4 regions of the Thalassolituus oleivorans MIL-1 genome follow, and region 4 is predicted to be linked to each of the others. Evidence: predicted binding sites of a transcription regulator. Region 4 holds the regulator's gene; each other region holds the start of a gene.
What was found. Region 4 encodes sigma-54, which starts transcription at its own class of promoters, with help from an activator protein. Its sites were predicted from a motif close to TGGCACNNNNNTTGCTNT; they were not measured.

Region 1: a site for sigma-54 is predicted at 1,802-1,819, ahead of TOL_RS12495 (flagellar basal body rod protein FlgF). Genes of this name have one in related genera too.
Region 2: a site for sigma-54 is predicted at 2,338-2,355, ahead of fliE (flagellar hook-basal body complex protein FliE). Genes of this name have one in related genera too.
Region 3: a site for sigma-54 is predicted at 1,944-1,961, ahead of glnL (nitrogen regulation protein NR(II)). Genes of this name have one in related genera too.

What each region holds. Positions count from the first base shown of each region.
Region 1 is NC_020888.1:2,719,876-2,724,123, reverse strand. Features, by position in the region: gene TOL_RS12500 (flagellar hook-basal body complex protein) at 1-1,479, shown strand, start outside; gene TOL_RS12495 (flagellar basal body rod protein FlgF) at 1,860-2,606, shown strand; gene flgG (flagellar basal-body rod protein FlgG) at 2,620-3,405, shown strand; gene flgH (flagellar basal body L-ring protein FlgH) at 3,424-4,101, shown strand.
Region 2 is NC_020888.1:2,644,395-2,648,642, forward strand. Features, by position in the region: gene fliG (flagellar motor switch protein FliG) at 1-85, opposite strand, end outside; gene fliF (flagellar basal-body MS-ring/collar protein FliF) at 78-1,790, opposite strand; gene fliE (flagellar hook-basal body complex protein FliE) at 1,802-2,239, opposite strand; gene TOL_RS12170 (sigma-54-dependent transcriptional regulator) at 2,390-3,748, opposite strand; gene TOL_RS12175 (sensor histidine kinase) at 3,780-4,248, opposite strand, start outside.
Region 3 is NC_020888.1:3,104,822-3,109,069, reverse strand. Features, by position in the region: gene ntrC (nitrogen regulation protein NR(I)) at 1-840, opposite strand, end outside; gene glnL (nitrogen regulation protein NR(II)) at 837-1,919, opposite strand; gene TOL_RS18505 (DUF4124 domain-containing protein) at 2,093-2,623, opposite strand; gene dtd (D-aminoacyl-tRNA deacylase) at 2,762-3,196, shown strand; gene TOL_RS14245 (SirB2 family protein) at 3,286-3,660, shown strand; gene TOL_RS14240 (hypothetical protein) at 3,723-4,118, shown strand.
Region 4 is NC_020888.1:3,253,957-3,258,204, reverse strand. Features, by position in the region: gene rapZ (RNase adapter RapZ) at 1-673, opposite strand, end outside; gene ptsN (PTS IIA-like nitrogen regulatory protein PtsN) at 695-1,153, opposite strand; gene hpf (ribosome hibernation-promoting factor, HPF/YfiA family) at 1,158-1,460, opposite strand; gene TOL_RS14955 (RNA polymerase factor sigma-54) at 1,500-3,005, opposite strand; gene lptB (LPS export ABC transporter ATP-binding protein) at 3,140-3,865, opposite strand; gene lptA (lipopolysaccharide transport periplasmic protein LptA) at 3,846-4,248, opposite strand, start outside.

The DNA of each region.
Region 1 (4,248 bases), 530 kb from region 4:
TTTGGGATTTTACAAGTCAATCCAGATGACTCCAGCCTACTGGTAACCGGTATTGAAGGTGTATCAAACGAATACCCAGAACAAACCGTTACCCTGATTGATCCAGATGGCGAAGAGACCGAAATTACCTTGCCATTGCACAGTGAAGGTAACGAAATTGTCTCAATATTTAACCAACAGCCGGGCGTTACCGCATCCGCATTAACCACCATGAATATTCCGCTATCGGGGTACAACAGCCCAGGTAACGACCTAAAATTAACCGTAAATGGCCAAGTATTAGAATCCACATCACTGGCAGACATTGCCGATGAAATTAATAACTACCGTGCCACAACGTTACCCGGATTTTCTGCTGAAATTAGTGAAAATGGCGACCTCGTGATTTACAACGAAATTGGCCGAGATATTAATGTCTCTATCGACAGCGCCGTTGTAACCGACTCCATCACCATTCAAGGCGCCGACAATACAGGACCAGTGGTATTAGGTGGTTCAGCCACAGCCGACGTCGCCGCAGCCATTGGTGGGCAGGTTACCTTTATTCTTAACGAAGGGTATATTCTTGCGAACCCAGACCCAGTTGTCTCCGGTATTTTTGGCGCACTGAGCGAAGATGAATTCACTCCATATGTACTGAATTCGTTCGATCCACTGGATCAAGATACCTACAACAACGCAACCTCAACCACAATTTATGACAGCTTGGGTAACTCCCACGTCATGACCCAATATTTCGTAAAAGAACCGTTAGATGCGACACGCCCTAACGAACAAAATATTTGGGCAATGTACGTGTTAATTGACGGGCAAAACGTCGGTGATCCTGATCCATCACTGCCATTCCCAGAAAACTTAGACCCAACTGCAGCGCGTTTCGAAATCTTCTTTAACCAAGACGGTACACTCGACGAAATTGCCACCGGCGACATCTTCATCACCAACTGGGACCCAGTTGACGAAAATGGCGATCCAACGGGTGCATTTACCTCAACCAACGTGTTGGAAGGCGGTATTCCACTAATTGATCCACCGGTTAACTCCAACTTCCAAATTTCGTTGGACGGCTCCACCCAATTCGGTAGCAGCTTCTCCGTTAACGAAGTGAACCAAAATGGTTATTCAACCGGCCGCTTAACCGGCCTTGAAATCGACCAAGAAGGGATTATCTTCGCCCGCTTCACCAACGGCCAAGCACAAACATTAGGGCAGGTAGCACTGGCTAACTTCCGTAACCCAGAAGGCTTAACGCCAGTAGGGGATACCGGCTGGGCAGAATCGTTTGAATCGGGCGTACCGACGGTTGGTTCTCCAAGAACTGCATCCTTCGGCCAGATTCGATCATCGGCACTTGAAGACTCTAACGTAGACCTTTCAGAAGAACTGGTTGGCCTGATTATCGCCCAGCGAAACTTCCAGGCCAGCGCCAAAACCATTGAAACAATGGACCAGGTGACCCAGACCATCCTGAATATTTAATAGAGGTTGAACGGTAGGAGGTACTCATTGAACGGTAGGAGGTACTCATTGAATTGTAGGAGGTACTCATGGAATTGTAGGAGGTACTCATTGAATTGTAGGAGGTACTCAGGGAGCGAAGCGAGCAGTGCCGATAATCGCGACTACGAACAAAAAACGTTCATTGAGTCGCTCCTACACAAAAAACGTTCGTTGAGTCGCTCCTACCGATACACCACAAGCGGCATACACTTGCCGCTTCCCCCATATCTTTTCCTCCTTTGACGCGATAAAAACCGTCGAAAAATCCCTATCTAATTGATTTAAAACACAAAAATACACTTGGCACGCCCTCTGCAATGTTCTTAATAACGCAATAACAAAGAACAACGGGGAACACCATGGATCGAGCGCTATACATCGCCATGTCGGGAGCCAAACAAAATACACTTGGCCAAGCCGCGCACGCTAACAACCTAGCGAACGCCAGCACCACAGGTTTTCGCTCCGACTACACCCAAAGCCGAGCTATGGGCGTCTATGGTGAACACTTCCCAACTCGCGCCTACGCCATGACCGAACGCCCAGCGTCTGATTTCCGTCAAGGCCCACTGGTAGAAACAGGCCGCGCCCAAGATGTCAGCATTGAAGGCCCAGGTTGGTTCGCCGTTGTCGGCCCCGACGGTAACGAAGCCTATACTCGCGCAGGCGATTTAAGTGTCGATCCCAACGGCAGGCTCATCACCGGCACCGGCCTACAACTTCTTGGCGATGGCGGCCCAGTCGTACTGCCAGAATACGAAAAAATAGAAATCAGTCGCGCGGGCATTGTCACCGTACAACCCACGGGCGAAGTCCCCGCAGCCGTCGCCGAACCCGTACAACTAAAACTCGTAAATCCAGACATGCAATTACTAGAAAAAGGTGAAGACGGCCTGTTTCGCTTTCGTGACCCAGCCGTCACCCAAGCCCCAGCCGACCCTAACATCACCCTAGTCAATGGCTTTATTGAAGGCAGCAACGTAAACGCCGTCACCGAATTAACCAGCTTAATCTCGCTCAATCGACAGTACGAAATGGAAGTGAAGCTAATGAAAAGCGCCGACGAAATAAGCGCAGCCACCACACAAATACTGTCGAATCAGTAATAGGAGCTAACCAATGTTAAATTCACTATGGGTAAGCAAAACCGGCCTCGAAGCACAAGACTTGGCACTCACAACAGTGTCGAACAACCTTGCCAACGTATCGACCACCGGCTTTAAAAAAGACCGCCCCGTATTTGAAGACTTGCTGTATCAAATTCAACGTCAACCGGGGGCTAACTCATCCGCCGATAGTCGTCTGCCATCTGGTCTACAACTCGGTACCGGTGTACGCACAGCTGGGACACAAAAAATCTTTACTACCGGCTCGCTGCAACTAACCGACCAACCGCTAGACATGGCCATTAACGGCCGCGGGTTTTTCCAAATTCAAATGCCCGACGGCAATATTGGCTACAGTCGCGACGGCACATTTCATATCAACGCCGACGGCACCATCGTTAACGTTAACGGCTACCCGCTAGAGCCACAGATAGACATCCCCGACCAAACCAACCAGCTCACCATTAGCAAAGATGGCATCGTACAAGCCACCTTATTTGGTGACCCAACACCGCAACAGCTAGGCCAAATAGAAACCGTCGACTTTATTAACCCCGCAGGCTTGCAAGCGGCTGGTGGCAACTTATTTCTTGAAACCGCCTCAAGCGGCGCACCACAAGGTGGAACGCCCAACAACGACGGCTTCGGCACCATTGAACAAGGCGCACTCGAAAACTCCAACGTCGAAGTAGTAGAAGAACTCGTGAAAATGATCACCGTTCAACGCGCCTACGAAATGAACTCAAAAGTCGTCTCCGCAGCCGATCAAATGCTGCAATTCCTGACGCAAAACGTATAACAGATTAGGAGGTGCCTTATGTGGCGCATCGCATCAATACTCGTTATTTTATTGCCAGCCTGCACATCCGTTCCCATGGAGCGCGACGTATTTCCTGACGACCCAGACTTCGCCCCTGTATCCGCGCAAAGCCTAGCGCCACCACCTAATGCTAACGGCTCGCTGTATCAGGCGCGCTACAGCCTAGGTTTATACACCGACCAGCAAGCCACCCGTGTCGGCGACATCATTACCGTGATATTCGACGAACAATATCAATCGAGTAAATCCGCCGCCACCAACGCCGACAAATCATCGACCAACGACCTCGCCGTACCGAGTTTAATGGGCACAGTGCCAGGATTTAAAAACCTAAATCTCGACACCAGCACCTCAGCCGACCGAAAATTCAGCGGCAAAGGCGAAGCTGACCGTTCGAATAGTTTAAGCGGCCAAATAACCGTATCCGTTGCCGAAATATTACCGAACGGAATATTAAGAATTCGCGGCGAAAAATGGTTAACCCTAAGCGAAGGCGAAGAATATATTCGCATCCAAGGACTCGTCCGCCCGGCAGACATCACCCCAGATAACACAGTCGCCTCCAGCAAAGTCGCCGACGCACGTATCTCATTTGGCGGACGTGGAGCGCTTAACAACTCCACCAAACAAGGCTGGGCCGACCGCATATTAACCTCACCGTGGTGGCCGTTTTAACGAATCGCGACTACGAACAAAAAGCGTTCGTTGAATCGCTCCTACAGAATATCGTTCATTGAACATGTAGGAGGTACTCAAGGTAAAACTGTAGGAGGTACTCAGGGAGCGAAGCGAGCAGTGCCGATGAGTATGAGTATTGATGAT
Region 2 (4,248 bases), 610 kb from region 4:
CGCCCAATGTCATGAGCAAAATAGCGGCACGCTCAACACGGCTTAAATTCGCTAGTGCATTTTCGGGCATCGTATTCTCAGCCATTGTTTTCGTTCACCCATCCAATAACCACTTGAGCAACACGCGCAGGATCTTCGGCAATTAGACCTTTAAGTGCATCTAACTGACGCTCATAGCTTTCTGATGCGCCTGGTAATAAATATTCGTCCATACCTGCCAGTGTTACGCGATCATCATCTAATCCGGCTTCGGCATCTTCCAATTCATCCAGTAAACTCGATTCATCATCACGACCTCTGCTGGCAATACTTTTAATCGTTGGGCGAATCACACCGAAAATTAATACCAGTATGAAAAGACCCGCTAATACTTGCTTCATGATTTCCCAGAACCAAGGCTGTGTCCAAAAATCTGGATCACCCAGCAATGTTTCACCTTTGCCCATAAAGGGCGAATTGATCACGTTAACGCTATCGCCACGCGCAGCATTAAAACCAACCGTATCTTTGACCAATACTTCTAAACGCTGCAGATCAGCATCTGTCCATGGCTGCAGTACCATGTCGCCATCCGCATTCATTATTTCTCGATCATTCACTACAACCGCAACGGTTAAACGTTGAATACGCCCGACCTGACTTTGTTTGTAGCTCAACGTCCTATCGACTTCATAATTGCGTGTAGCCTCAGAGCGACGTTTACCTGCGGCGCCTGCACCACCAGCACCTGTGCCTATCGCTTGCTCTGGCGCCGTGGCTGCAGCAGGAGGTTGATTCGATAAAGCCCCAGGAATACCACCAGCGTCCTTTCCACCATTTGATTCATCAACCAATTGTTCACTACGCAAAGCAATTAAATCAGGATTAAATAACTCTTCGCTTTGTTCCTGAATAGTAAAATCAATATCGGCAGATACTTCTGCTTTATAATTAGCCTCACCTAACACAGGCTTAAGAATATTATTAACCGCCTGAGTAAGGGTTTCTTCAACCTTCTCTGAATATTCAAGCTGTCGGGTTGCCATCATTTCGCCAGTATCTTCTGGCGCAACTTTGGATAGCAAATTACCCTTTTGATCAACAATAGAGACATCAGCGCGATCCATTTCGCTTACCGACGACGCCACCAAATTCATAATGGCTTCAACCTGATCGCGCGATAAATCACTACCCGGATATAGCTCTAAAAACACCGATGCTCTCGGTTTACGTTGATCGCGCACGAAAACAGATTGTTTTGGCAGTGCTAAATGCACACGAGCATTACGAACACTTTTGACACTGGCAATTGTACGCGCCAACTCACCCTCAAGACCGCGACGATAACGCGCATTTTCAATAAACTGACTCGTACCTAACGTACTATCTTTTTCTAATACTTCTAGTCCAACTGTTTTGTCATCAATTAAGCTCGCTGCCGCCAGCTTCATACGCGCTTCATGCAGATCACTGGCTTGCACCATTAATATCTGCGTTACTGGATCAATTTGAAAAGGAATATCTTCGCGCTGCAATACCTCGACAATGTCTTGAGCATTGTGATCTTGCATACGGTGAATAAGCGGTTTGTAAGTGGGTTCGCGTGACCAGATAAAAATAGCAACCACCAATGCAATTACCAATGCAATACCGCCGATAACGGCGGCTTGGCGCACTATATTTAATTTGCCGAAACCTGCCATAAGCGGATGGGAATCAGTGCGAGTGTCAGTCGATGCTGGTGTCATCGCCGCTTCAGTGCCGCTACCACTATCGGCACCTGCCATCGCTTGTGCTGGTACATTATCCATACATCAACCCATTAAACCGGCATGTTCATGATGTCTTTATAAGCTTCGACCAGTTTATTACGAACCTGGGTCATTGCTTGAAAAGACACGCTGGATTTTTGTAATGCAATCATAACTTCTGGTAAGTCAATGGATGCATCCCCCTGCTCAAAACGGGTAGCCAAATTCCCAGCAACTTTTTGATTTTCGTTGACGTTATCAATCGCAGTTTTAAACATAGTCTGAAAATCAGGAACCGTATTGTCACCACTGACTTTCATACTATCGCCATTAACGCGATTCACATCACCGATGCTTTGTGGACGAGCCACCGAGTCGGAACGCATCATGCCTTCAACACCACGACTGGCGGGTGCTGAATTAATGGACTGTTCGTGCTGCGTGCGCAGCTGATCTTTTACCTGACGCATCTGCATTAAAACGGAACTGACATCGACACGATCAATCATACTGCTACCCTCGTTGCCACCCTGACTGCTGTGAGTTCATGATGGCGTATCATTATTTTTTGACACTTTTCGGCAGTTTTCATGCCCTTTATTCTGACGTTGCAACTTGCTTGCCAGAATTAAGGGCAAAGGGAGGGAAAGGAGGAAAGTTTAAAAAGAAGACACCATAGATTCGACATCAACACCTTCATCGCGCAAGCGCGCAACCTTGTAACGCAAGGTTCTTGGGCTAATACCCAAACGATCAGCAGCTTCCTTGCGACTAGGCTCTTCTTTTAGTGCCTTGACGATCAGTTCTACTTCTCGAGTACGTAAATCGCTACCCAACTCGCCCTCCTCCGCCGGTAAAACGACGCTAGCAGGCATCTCATGCTGACGGTTTTTCGGCACAGGAGTCAGAATCAAATCGTTCGGGTGTAGTTGCGGCCCCGTTTGCATAATCAATGCACGCTGAATGGTATTGTCTAGCTCACGAACATTACCCGGCCAGCTATGGGCAAGCATTTTTTGCTCAGTTTCAGGTAACATTTTCGGCACTGGACGCTTCATTTTACCGGCATGGTGAGTCAGCAAGCGCTTAGCTAAAGGAATGATATCTTCACGACGCTCACGCAGCGGCAACCAATTCAATGGGAATACGCTAAGACGATAATATAAATCTTCACGGAAATTGCCTTCCGCCACGTAATCCGCTAAATCTCGGTTCGTCGTCGCTAAAATACGCACGTCCAAATCCAACGTTTTCTTACCACCTAAACGTTCGACCTGTCGCTCTTGAATAACGCGTAACAACTTTGCTTGCAGGCTCAAATCCATTTCGGTGATTTCATCTAGCAATAAGGTGCCACCTTCAGCCTGTTCAAATTTACCCGGCATAGCATTGTACGCTCCAGTAAATGCACCTTTTTCATATCCAAACAGCATAGCTTCCAACATATTCTCTGGAATAGCTGCACAGTTAATGGCAATAAAAGGCTGATGCTTACGGCTTGATTGCTGATGAATATAACGAGCAAGCACTTCTTTACCTGTGCCGCTCTCACCACTGATTAATACTGTCGAATCAGTTTGCGCCACACGCTGAGCCATCTGAAACAATTGCTGCGAGGACGCTGCTTCACATACGGGTTCAGACTCATCAACGTCTACCGACACATCTTGCGTAAAGGGCTTCAACAAGGCGTCCAATTCACGTAATTCAAACGGCTTCATCAGATAGTCGTTAGCGCCGCGTTGCATTGCCTTAACGGCCTGACCAACATCGCCATAAGCCGTCATCAATAATACCGGCAACCAAGGATGCTGAGCCTTTATCTGATCCAGCAACTCTAAGCCATCCATCCCTGGCATATTGATATCCGACAGCACCAAATCCAATGTATGGCTGCGTAAAATTGCCATTGCCTCAATGCCATTCGGAGCTTCAAAAACTTCGTAACCCTTTAACATTAAGGTATCGACAATCGCTTCGCGCAAGCGCGGATCATCTTCTACAACCAGTAAACGCATGATCATTTCCTCCAGTAAAATCGACCGCTAATTAGTTACCCATTAGCGGTAAAAATAGTTCAGCTGAAACGCCGCCCATCGGGCTATCCGCCAACAAAAATTCGCCGTGATGCGCACGCACTACCGCTTGAACAACCGCCAAACCCAACCCCGTACCATTACTCTTTGTGGTGAAAAATGGTTCCATCATGCGGGCTTTTTGCTGCGGTTCTAAGCCGGGGCCGTTATCCATAATTTGAATATGAGCGCGTCCATCTTGAGTTTCTGTTAATACAATTCGGATGCGAATCGGGTGTTCACAAGATTCCAGCGCATTATTAATTAAATTCATCATGCTGCTGATTAAGGCATCGCGGTTACAGATAAGAGATGTGCCTTCAATGCGGTTATCGACAATACATTCTGCGCGATATTGGCTAAGAGGAACTTCCATCGCCGCAGTAACCCCCGCCATTAATTCGGCAAACGTCACTTCATCATTCAATGGCGCTTCACCCCGA
Region 3 (4,248 bases), 150 kb from region 4:
GTGCGTCGCAGCGATTATTCGCACATTCACTTTGACGGGGGCGGTACCGCCAACGCGATAGAACTCTCCGTCTGCTAATACGCGCAATAGACGTGTTTGCGTATCTGATGGCATATCACCAATTTCATCAAGAAATAGAGTGCCATTATTGGCTTGTTCAAAGCGTCCGCGGCGCTGACCGCCAGCGCCTGTAAAAGAACCTTTTTCGTGGCCGAATAACTCCGATTCAATTAAATCTTTTGGAATTGCCGCCATGTTTAACGCAATAAAAGGTTCGGCAGAACGAGGGCTATGCTTGTGTAGGGCATGAGCAACAAGTTCTTTACCTGTACCGGATTCACCATTAATGAGAACAGTAATATTGGATTGAGATAAACGACCAATCGCGCGGAAAACCTCCTGCATCGCAGGTGCTTCACCAATAATTTCAGGTGTTTGAGAGTCGTCAATAATCGCTGGAGTCTGCGCGCTTAGTTCGGCGAAGTGCGCAATTGCGCGTTGAATTAAGCTTACTGCTTCATCAACATCAAATGGTTTTGGTAGATATTCAAAGGCACCACTGCGATAAGACGATACCGCACTTTCAAGATCTGAGTGCGCAGTCATGATAATAACGGGTAAATCAGGGTGGGCTTCTGTCGCATGCTTTAACAGTGTTAAACCATCCATACCTGGCATGCGAATATCGGAAATAATTGCATCCGGGTGTTCGCGTCGTAATTGCACTAGGGCGGGTTCTGCCTGCTCAAATACGCGGGTAGTAATATTCGCTTGTTGTAGGGCTTTTTCCAGTACCCAGCGAATGGATTTATCGTCGTCAATGATCCAGACAGTGCTCATAAAGGTTCCAGGGGTAAATAAATGGAGAATGTGGTTTTATCGGCATCACTGACAAATTCAATAATGCCTTGGCTCTGATTGATAAGGGATTGTGATATCGACAATCCCAGTCCTGTGCCTTCAGCGCGACCACTAACCATAGGATAAAACAGGTCTTCACGCAGTGCGGCTGGGATACCGGGTCCATTATCAATAATATCTATTTGTGCCACCAAACGATGGCGATGATGACCGATAGTAAACTGGCGAATAGTACGCGTGCGCAGTATTAACATCGGACGTTCTACTTGTTCTTTGTTTTCAAGCATTGCCTGCATGGCGTTGCGGCAGATATTAAGCAAGGCTTGAATCATTTGGCCTTTATCGGCTTCGAATTCGGGAATAGATGGATCGTAATCGCGAGAAATAAGAATGACGCCATCGGATTCCACTTCGATAAGTTGACACACACGCTCTAAAACTTCGTGAATGTTTACTTGTTCTTGCTTTGGTATTTGGCGTGGGCCAAGTAAGCGATCAACTAAATCTCGTAAGCGATCCGCTTCTTCAATAATAATATTGGTGTATTCACCAAGTTCTTCGGTTGGCAGTTCACGTGCGAGTAGCTGTGCTGCTCCACGAATACCACCGAGCGGGTTTTTGATCTCATGTGCTAAACCGCGCACCAACGAACGTGTTGTTTCTTGCTTGGATATCAATTGCTCTTCGCGACTAATACGCGTTAGGCGGTCGCGACCTTGTAGCTCAATCAGTAGCGACGGCAGGCGAGTTTCGGGGTGAGCAACTGGGCTAACGCTATAGTCGAGCGTTATATGCTGCTGGTTGTGGAGTTTAATAATGGTTTCGCGTTTGGTGTACGAATGTCCTGTGATGACGGATTGTTCTAATGCGGAAGCCGATTCGTCGGTTTCAATGCAGAGATCAGTGAAAGGGACGCCGACGCCACGTTTACCACTCATTTCGAGTAAGGCTTCTGCGGCAGGGTTCATGTAGAGCACGATTAAATCGGCGTCTAAAAGTAACACACCAGTATTCAGGTGTTCGAGTAATCGTTGATTGATGATCGCGCTAGCCAGCATAGAAGTTCTCCGTATTGCCCTTAATAGGCAAAAAACGAGCCATCTTAATTGAATGCACAATGATAGCGCGATCAGAGATTTTTAGTGCTGCTAACTAGCCCAAAGATAGATTTATTCGCATACCAATGGTTCTAAATTGGTGCATCGAGGTGATTTTATGCACCAATTTAGATCTATCTGGAGAGGGATGATGCTCGAAATACGGGTATTACGACAAGATTACTACTGATGAGTGGCTCGTCTTCGGCGTTGCGTACTTGTAATTGCAAAGAATGTTCGCCACGGTCGAGATTTTGCAAATTGAATGAGGTTTGTCGCCCTTTGGCAATGATCGCGCCGTTGTCTAGCAATACTAAGTTATCGCTGTCGCGCAGAGCAGGGCTTAGTACGCCACTGACTTCGACATTGCCCCCTGCACCGGTCGGTAGTGGTTCACGATCTCGGGGGCTTACAATCGCTAAGCTAGTATAGCTAAAGGCAGCCTCTGTTCGTTTGGCGGGTTCTGGCGTCGGTGGTGGCTCGGGATTAAATGCCGGTAGCGAAGGCAGCTCTCTCACTTCGTGACGCTGAGAATCATCGCTAGGCATATCGCTAAAAATAACATTGCCTTCAGCATCCATGCTCATATAAACCTCGGTACCCGCATTCGCTGCAGCAAAACCAAAGCTCAAAATGATGCAAGCTGAGTAGATTAGGGGATTCATATTCAATTTCCTTGTGTCACCGTGAGCGGAGTTAATCCAACAGTATGCTAAGAGCTTAACGGTTAAAAGTTGTTGCCCCAGTATAAAACCGGCTATCCTCCGTCGGCAAATAGTCAGATACCTCAAGATAGCAGAATAATGATCGGATTAGTGCAACGTGTTCGCCACGCTCGTGTCGATGTGGATGATAAAACCATTGGTGAAATTGGTGCTGGTATTGTCTTATTGTTGGGCGTTCAAAAGCATGATGACGAAGTTACCCTACAGCGTTTGCTGCAGAAATTACTGAATTATCGTATTTTTGCCGATGATCAAGGGCGAATGAATTTAAGTCTTTTAGACGTTCAAGGGCAGCTGTTGGTGGTTTCGCAATTTACCTTGGCGGCCGATACCCAAAAAGGTACGCGCCCAGGCTTCTCTCGTGCTGCTGCGCCCGAGCATGCGCGTGAGTTATATGAATTATTTTGTCAGAAGGCTGGCGAGCAGGTCATGGTGCAAACCGGTGAGTTTGGTGCCGATATGCAGGTGAGCTTGCAAAATGATGGTCCGGTGACATTTTGGTTAGAAGTCTAGGACGACAACTCGCGTTACTTGGTATGCTTGCACATGGTTAATTAACATCGAGCTAAGCTCGGTCTCTATTTATTGATTAAGGAAGTTTTGTGGATTACTCAGCATTGAAACACTCCCATGTGGGATTGGCTTACCTTTCGATCCTATTTTTCATTGTTCGATTTGCTATGTTCCGAATGAGCCCAGCATTGAAAGCAAATAAGTTATTTAAGATTCTTCCCCATGTGATTGATACCTTATTACTCGTATTTGCCATTTTATTGTGTATTGAAATTTCTCAATATCCACTAACAGATCATTGGTTAACGGCGAAAGTAGCCGGTTTGATTGCTTATATCGGCTTCGGTACGGTGGCAATTAAACGCGGTAATACTACGGCCTTTATATTGGCGCTGGTCAGTTTTGGATATATCTTTGGCGCGGCGAAGGCTCACAGTGTGATGTCTTGGTTGGCGTTAATGTAAGCACTCTGATAGGGTTCTTCTATTCTATAGTTAGCCCTACGGTTTTGTTTACCGAGTTTCTTATGAGTAAGCGCACACTATCATCGTTACTACTGCTACTTTTGGTGTTCACCACCTTGAGTGCTAGTGTGCGTGCGGCTCAACCATGTGCTGCCATGATGGTGGTGACGCAAGCAGGTTCACATACCATGATGGTCGATATGGATAGCGAACATCCATGCCATCACCAAGAAATGTCCCGTCACCACATGACAGACAACTCTACCGATACTTCTGATGACATCTCAGGCGATTGCGCGGCAAACTGTTTGTGCTGTGCTTCGGCCATTGGAGCGTCTCTGCTACCGCCAGTTTTGCCTTTTGTGCAGGCTGATCGGCAGCGCTCTTCTTACCTCTCTTGGGTTGCCACTCCAATTTTGCGCTATTCGGCGCCGCTGCAACGTCCTCTTATCGCCTAATTAATTCTGCTTCTTTGGCTACAGCTGCGAATACGCTATGTCGTTTCGCATAGGTGGCGAATGTACGATTATTTAGGACGATCTTATGAAAACGTTAGTGATATATCAGCACTCATATATGTGTGCTGTG
Region 4 (4,248 bases):
TACTTTGTTGCATATCTTTGACGTCATCGTACTGACTCAAAAACGCTTGTACCGGCTGCTCTAACCCCGTGTGGTGCCGCAAACTTTCATCCCAGTAGGGGTTAGGTAGATGGCGGACATCGAATACATAGTCGGCATCGATGGGAATACCGTGCTTAAAGCCAAAGGATTCAAACAGGATCGACATATCGCCGTCGCGTTTATCGGCTACACGTAATCGAATTAAGCTGCGCAGCTCATGTACCGACATATGCGTGGTATCGAGCGTTAAATCGGCCATGTTAGCCAGCGGATCGAGCAGTTCTTTTTCTTGCTCAATGGCTTCTGCTAGTGAGATCTTCTTACTGGTAAGAGGGTGTTTTCGGCGCGTGGCGCTAAATCGTTGCAATAAGACTTTTTCACTGGCATCGAGATAAACCACATCGAGCTTGTAATGGTCGTGCGGGAGGTCGCGTAACACTAATTCGATGCGGTCAACCGCATGAGCAAGATTGCGAGCATCAACGCTTACGGCAATTTGGGTGAGCTTTTCATTGCCGTTGGCTTGTTCGGCAAGGGCGGGAAGTAGACCAATGGGTAGGTTGTCGATGCAATAAAATCCGAGATCTTCCAGTACATGCAGTGCACTGGACTTACCTGAGCCGGATCGGCCGCTAATCACTACCAAACGCATGGGCCTACATTCCTTGTGGTATTAAGTTCCGGCGGCTGCGCGCTGGAATAGTTGACGATTGTCCGGAGCGCAACGTAATGCACTGCGATACGACTCTTCATTGAAATTACGGGCCAACATTGCCAATACCTGCAAATGTTCTTCCGTTGCTTCTTCTGGTACTAAGAGTGCGAACACCAAATCTACTGGTTTGCCGTCAATGGCGTCGAAGTCGATTGGCTCGGCAAGGCGTAATAGCACGCCAAAGGCCTGTTCACACTGAGGCAACCGACAATGGGGAATGGCAATGCCTTCCCCTATGCCGGTACTACCCAGACGTTCGCGTCCGAGTAGTCGCTCATAGATTTCATCCGCTGAGCTATCGCTGATGGATTCAGCGACCAATCCTGCTAGGAATTCCAGCAACTTTTTTTTGCTGGATACCTCTGCGTCCACCAAGGTGTGTGTTGGTGAGAGGATATCGTCAATGCGAAGTGTCATGGAGTTAGCCTTGTCCGTGTAGCCGCGCGACTGTTTTTTCTTTGTGTTTTAACACTTGTCGATCGAGCTTGTCAGTCATTAAGTCAATGGCAGCATACATATCATCATGCTCTGACTTGGCATGGATATCTGTACCTGTAACGTGAATGGTTGCTTCCGCTACTTGGCGGCCCTTTTCAACGGTCAGAGTAACCTGTCCGGTAGTGATGTTGTCAAAGTGACGTGTCAGCTTTGACATCTTTTCCTCAACGTATCCCTGCATTGCTTCGGTTACATCTACGTGGTGACCACTGATATTGATTTGCATGCCCAGTCTCCTTTTTGTCTACTGGCTCGTTGTTGATCGTCAGATAAGCTGTTTGCGCTCGTTAGAGGGCGGAATCATCATGGCCTCGCGGTACTTAGCAACGGTACGGCGCGCGACCTGGATGCCTTTGTCGCCTAGTAATGCCGCGATTTTATTGTCGCTTAATGGCTTACGGGCATTTTCTTCAGAAATTAGTTTTTTGATCATGGCACGAATTGCGGTAGATGAACATTCACCACCGCTATCGGTACTGACGTGGCTTGAGAAGAAATATTTCAGCTCAAAAATACCACGAGGGGTGTGCATAAATTTCTGCGTGGTAACACGAGAAATTGTCGATTCATGCATGCCCACGGCTTCGGCAATGTCGTGCAGAACCAGTGGTTTCATTTTTTCTTCGCCTTCTTCGAAGAACTCGATCTGATATTCGACGATCTTAGTTGCCACCTTGAGTAGGGTTTCATTGCGGCTTTGTAAGCTTTTAATGAACCAGCGAGCTTCTTGCAGGTGGTCTTTGAGGAAAGCGTTGTCGGTGCTGTTATCGGAACGGCGAACTAAGGACGCATAATCGGCATTGACGCGCAGACGCGGTGCGATTTCGGGGTTGAGTTCGACTCGCCATTCGTCACGAATATTACGCACTAAAACATCGGGAATGACATATTCAGATTGATCAGGAGAGATGCCTGAGCCCGGTTTTGGATTGAGTTCTTTAATTAAGCGCAGCACATCTTTGAGCGCTTCTTCTTTTAATTTTGCTTTACGCATCAGCGTTGGATAATCACGACTGCCGAGTAACTCGATGTGTTCACGAATCACGAGTTTGGCTTCTGCTAACCAAGGCGTTGCTTCTGGTAGCTGCTGCAATTGTAGTAACAGGCATTCACGCAAGTCGACACAGAACACACCGGCAGGATCAAATTGCTGCAGACGATGCAGCACTGCCATGATTTCGTCTTCTTCAACTTCTAATGCTGGATCAAGGCTGGTGAGAATATCGTCGACAGTGGTGTGTAAGTAGCCATCGTCGTCGGTGCCATCAATCAGCATTAAGGCGATTTCGCGATCGGTATCACTCATCGGAGTGAGATTAAGCTGCCACAAAAGATGGTCTTGTAGGCTATCGGTGGTGGCATGACGAGAGTCGTAATCGAAATCGTCGTTTATTGCGCCACTACTACCACTGCTGGAGGAAACGCTGGCAGTGGTTTGGTAGGTATCTTCCCATTCGCTGTCGTTGGGTAGATCTTCTGGAATTTTATCGTCAGACCATTGTTCATCGAGCGTGTGATTGTCTTCAGAACGCTCTCGGGCTTCGTGATCTATTTCGTTTTGTTCTTGTTCAGTTTTTTCACCACGGTGTGCTTCTACCTCAGGATTCGGATCGTCGTACTCATCCGTTTCTAACATCGGATTGGAGTCGAGCGCCTCCTGAATCTCCTGCTGTAAGTCCAAGGTGGACAGCTGGAGTAGGCGGATGGCTTGTTGCAACTGAGGGGTCATGGTCAGTTGCTGACCCATCTTTAACTGGAGAGACGCTTTCATGGAAACTTAACGATTACCTATCTACGGCAGAAAAATAGTGTTTATGCATTATAGGCTAAGCCTGTGCTTATGGAATCTATCTTGCAAGCACGAAACCCGATTGATTCGATCATAGCCTGATGAGGGGGCTAGAATCAAAGGCGGAAATCGTTACCCAAGTAAACTTTTCGCACTTGTTCGTTCGCTAAAACTTCTTCTGCGGTGCCTTCCGCAATGATATGGCCCCCACCGACAATATAGGCTTTTTCACAGATGGCGAGGGTCTCACGCACATTGTGGTCGGTGATCAGTACGCCGATGCCGCGGTTTTTCAGCTGCCGAATAATATCCATGATGTCGGATACGGAAATGGGGTCAACCCCTGCGAATGGCTCATCCAGTAGGATGAAAGATGGCTCTGCAGCTAATGCGCGAGCTATCTCTACGCGTCGACGTTCGCCTCCTGATAACGACATGCCTAAGCTTGCGCGGATGTGCTGAATGTGGAACTCATCGAGCAATCCTTCAAGGCGCTCTAATCGTTGTTTGCGATTTAGATCCTTACGCGTTTCTAAAATTGCGAGGATATTGTCGGCCACGCTGAGCTTACGAAAAATCGAGGCTTCTTGGGGTAAGTAACCGATTCCTCGTTGCGCGCGCCCATGCATAGGCAGGTGGCTCAGGTCTTCGTCGTCGATCTTGATACGTCCTTTGTCGGCTTGCACAAGATTAACGATCATATAAAAACAGGTCGTTTTGCCTGCCCCGTTAGGGCCAAGCAAACCAACAATTTGACCGCTGTGTACCGACATGGATACATCTTTTACCACTTCACGGCCGTTGTAACTTTTCGCTAGGTGTTCAGCTTTCAGCGTTTTCATCAGTGGCCTGTTGCGGTTGGATAATAACTTTAATACGACGATCGCCAGAAGAGCCGCTGTCTGGCGTAGCTTGGCTGTCGTTGCGTGTGCCGCCGTCGGCTTTGACGGTTTCTTTGTCCATGTCGTAGACGATATGCTCGCCACTAAATAGGTTGCCATCTTGTTCTAATTGCGAGTCGCCGGTCAGTGTAACTTGGCGGCGCGCGGCAAAATAGTCAATCCGATCACCATGAGCGCGAGTCATAGGTTTACCAGCGGTCACTTGTTGTTGATAGCGCGCTGGTTCCCCATTATTGCCTTCGGCTACGGCTTTTTCGAGCGTGTTGCCGCTACGTAAAATCATCAATCGGTCGGATTCAATACGCAACGTGCCTTGAGTCAGA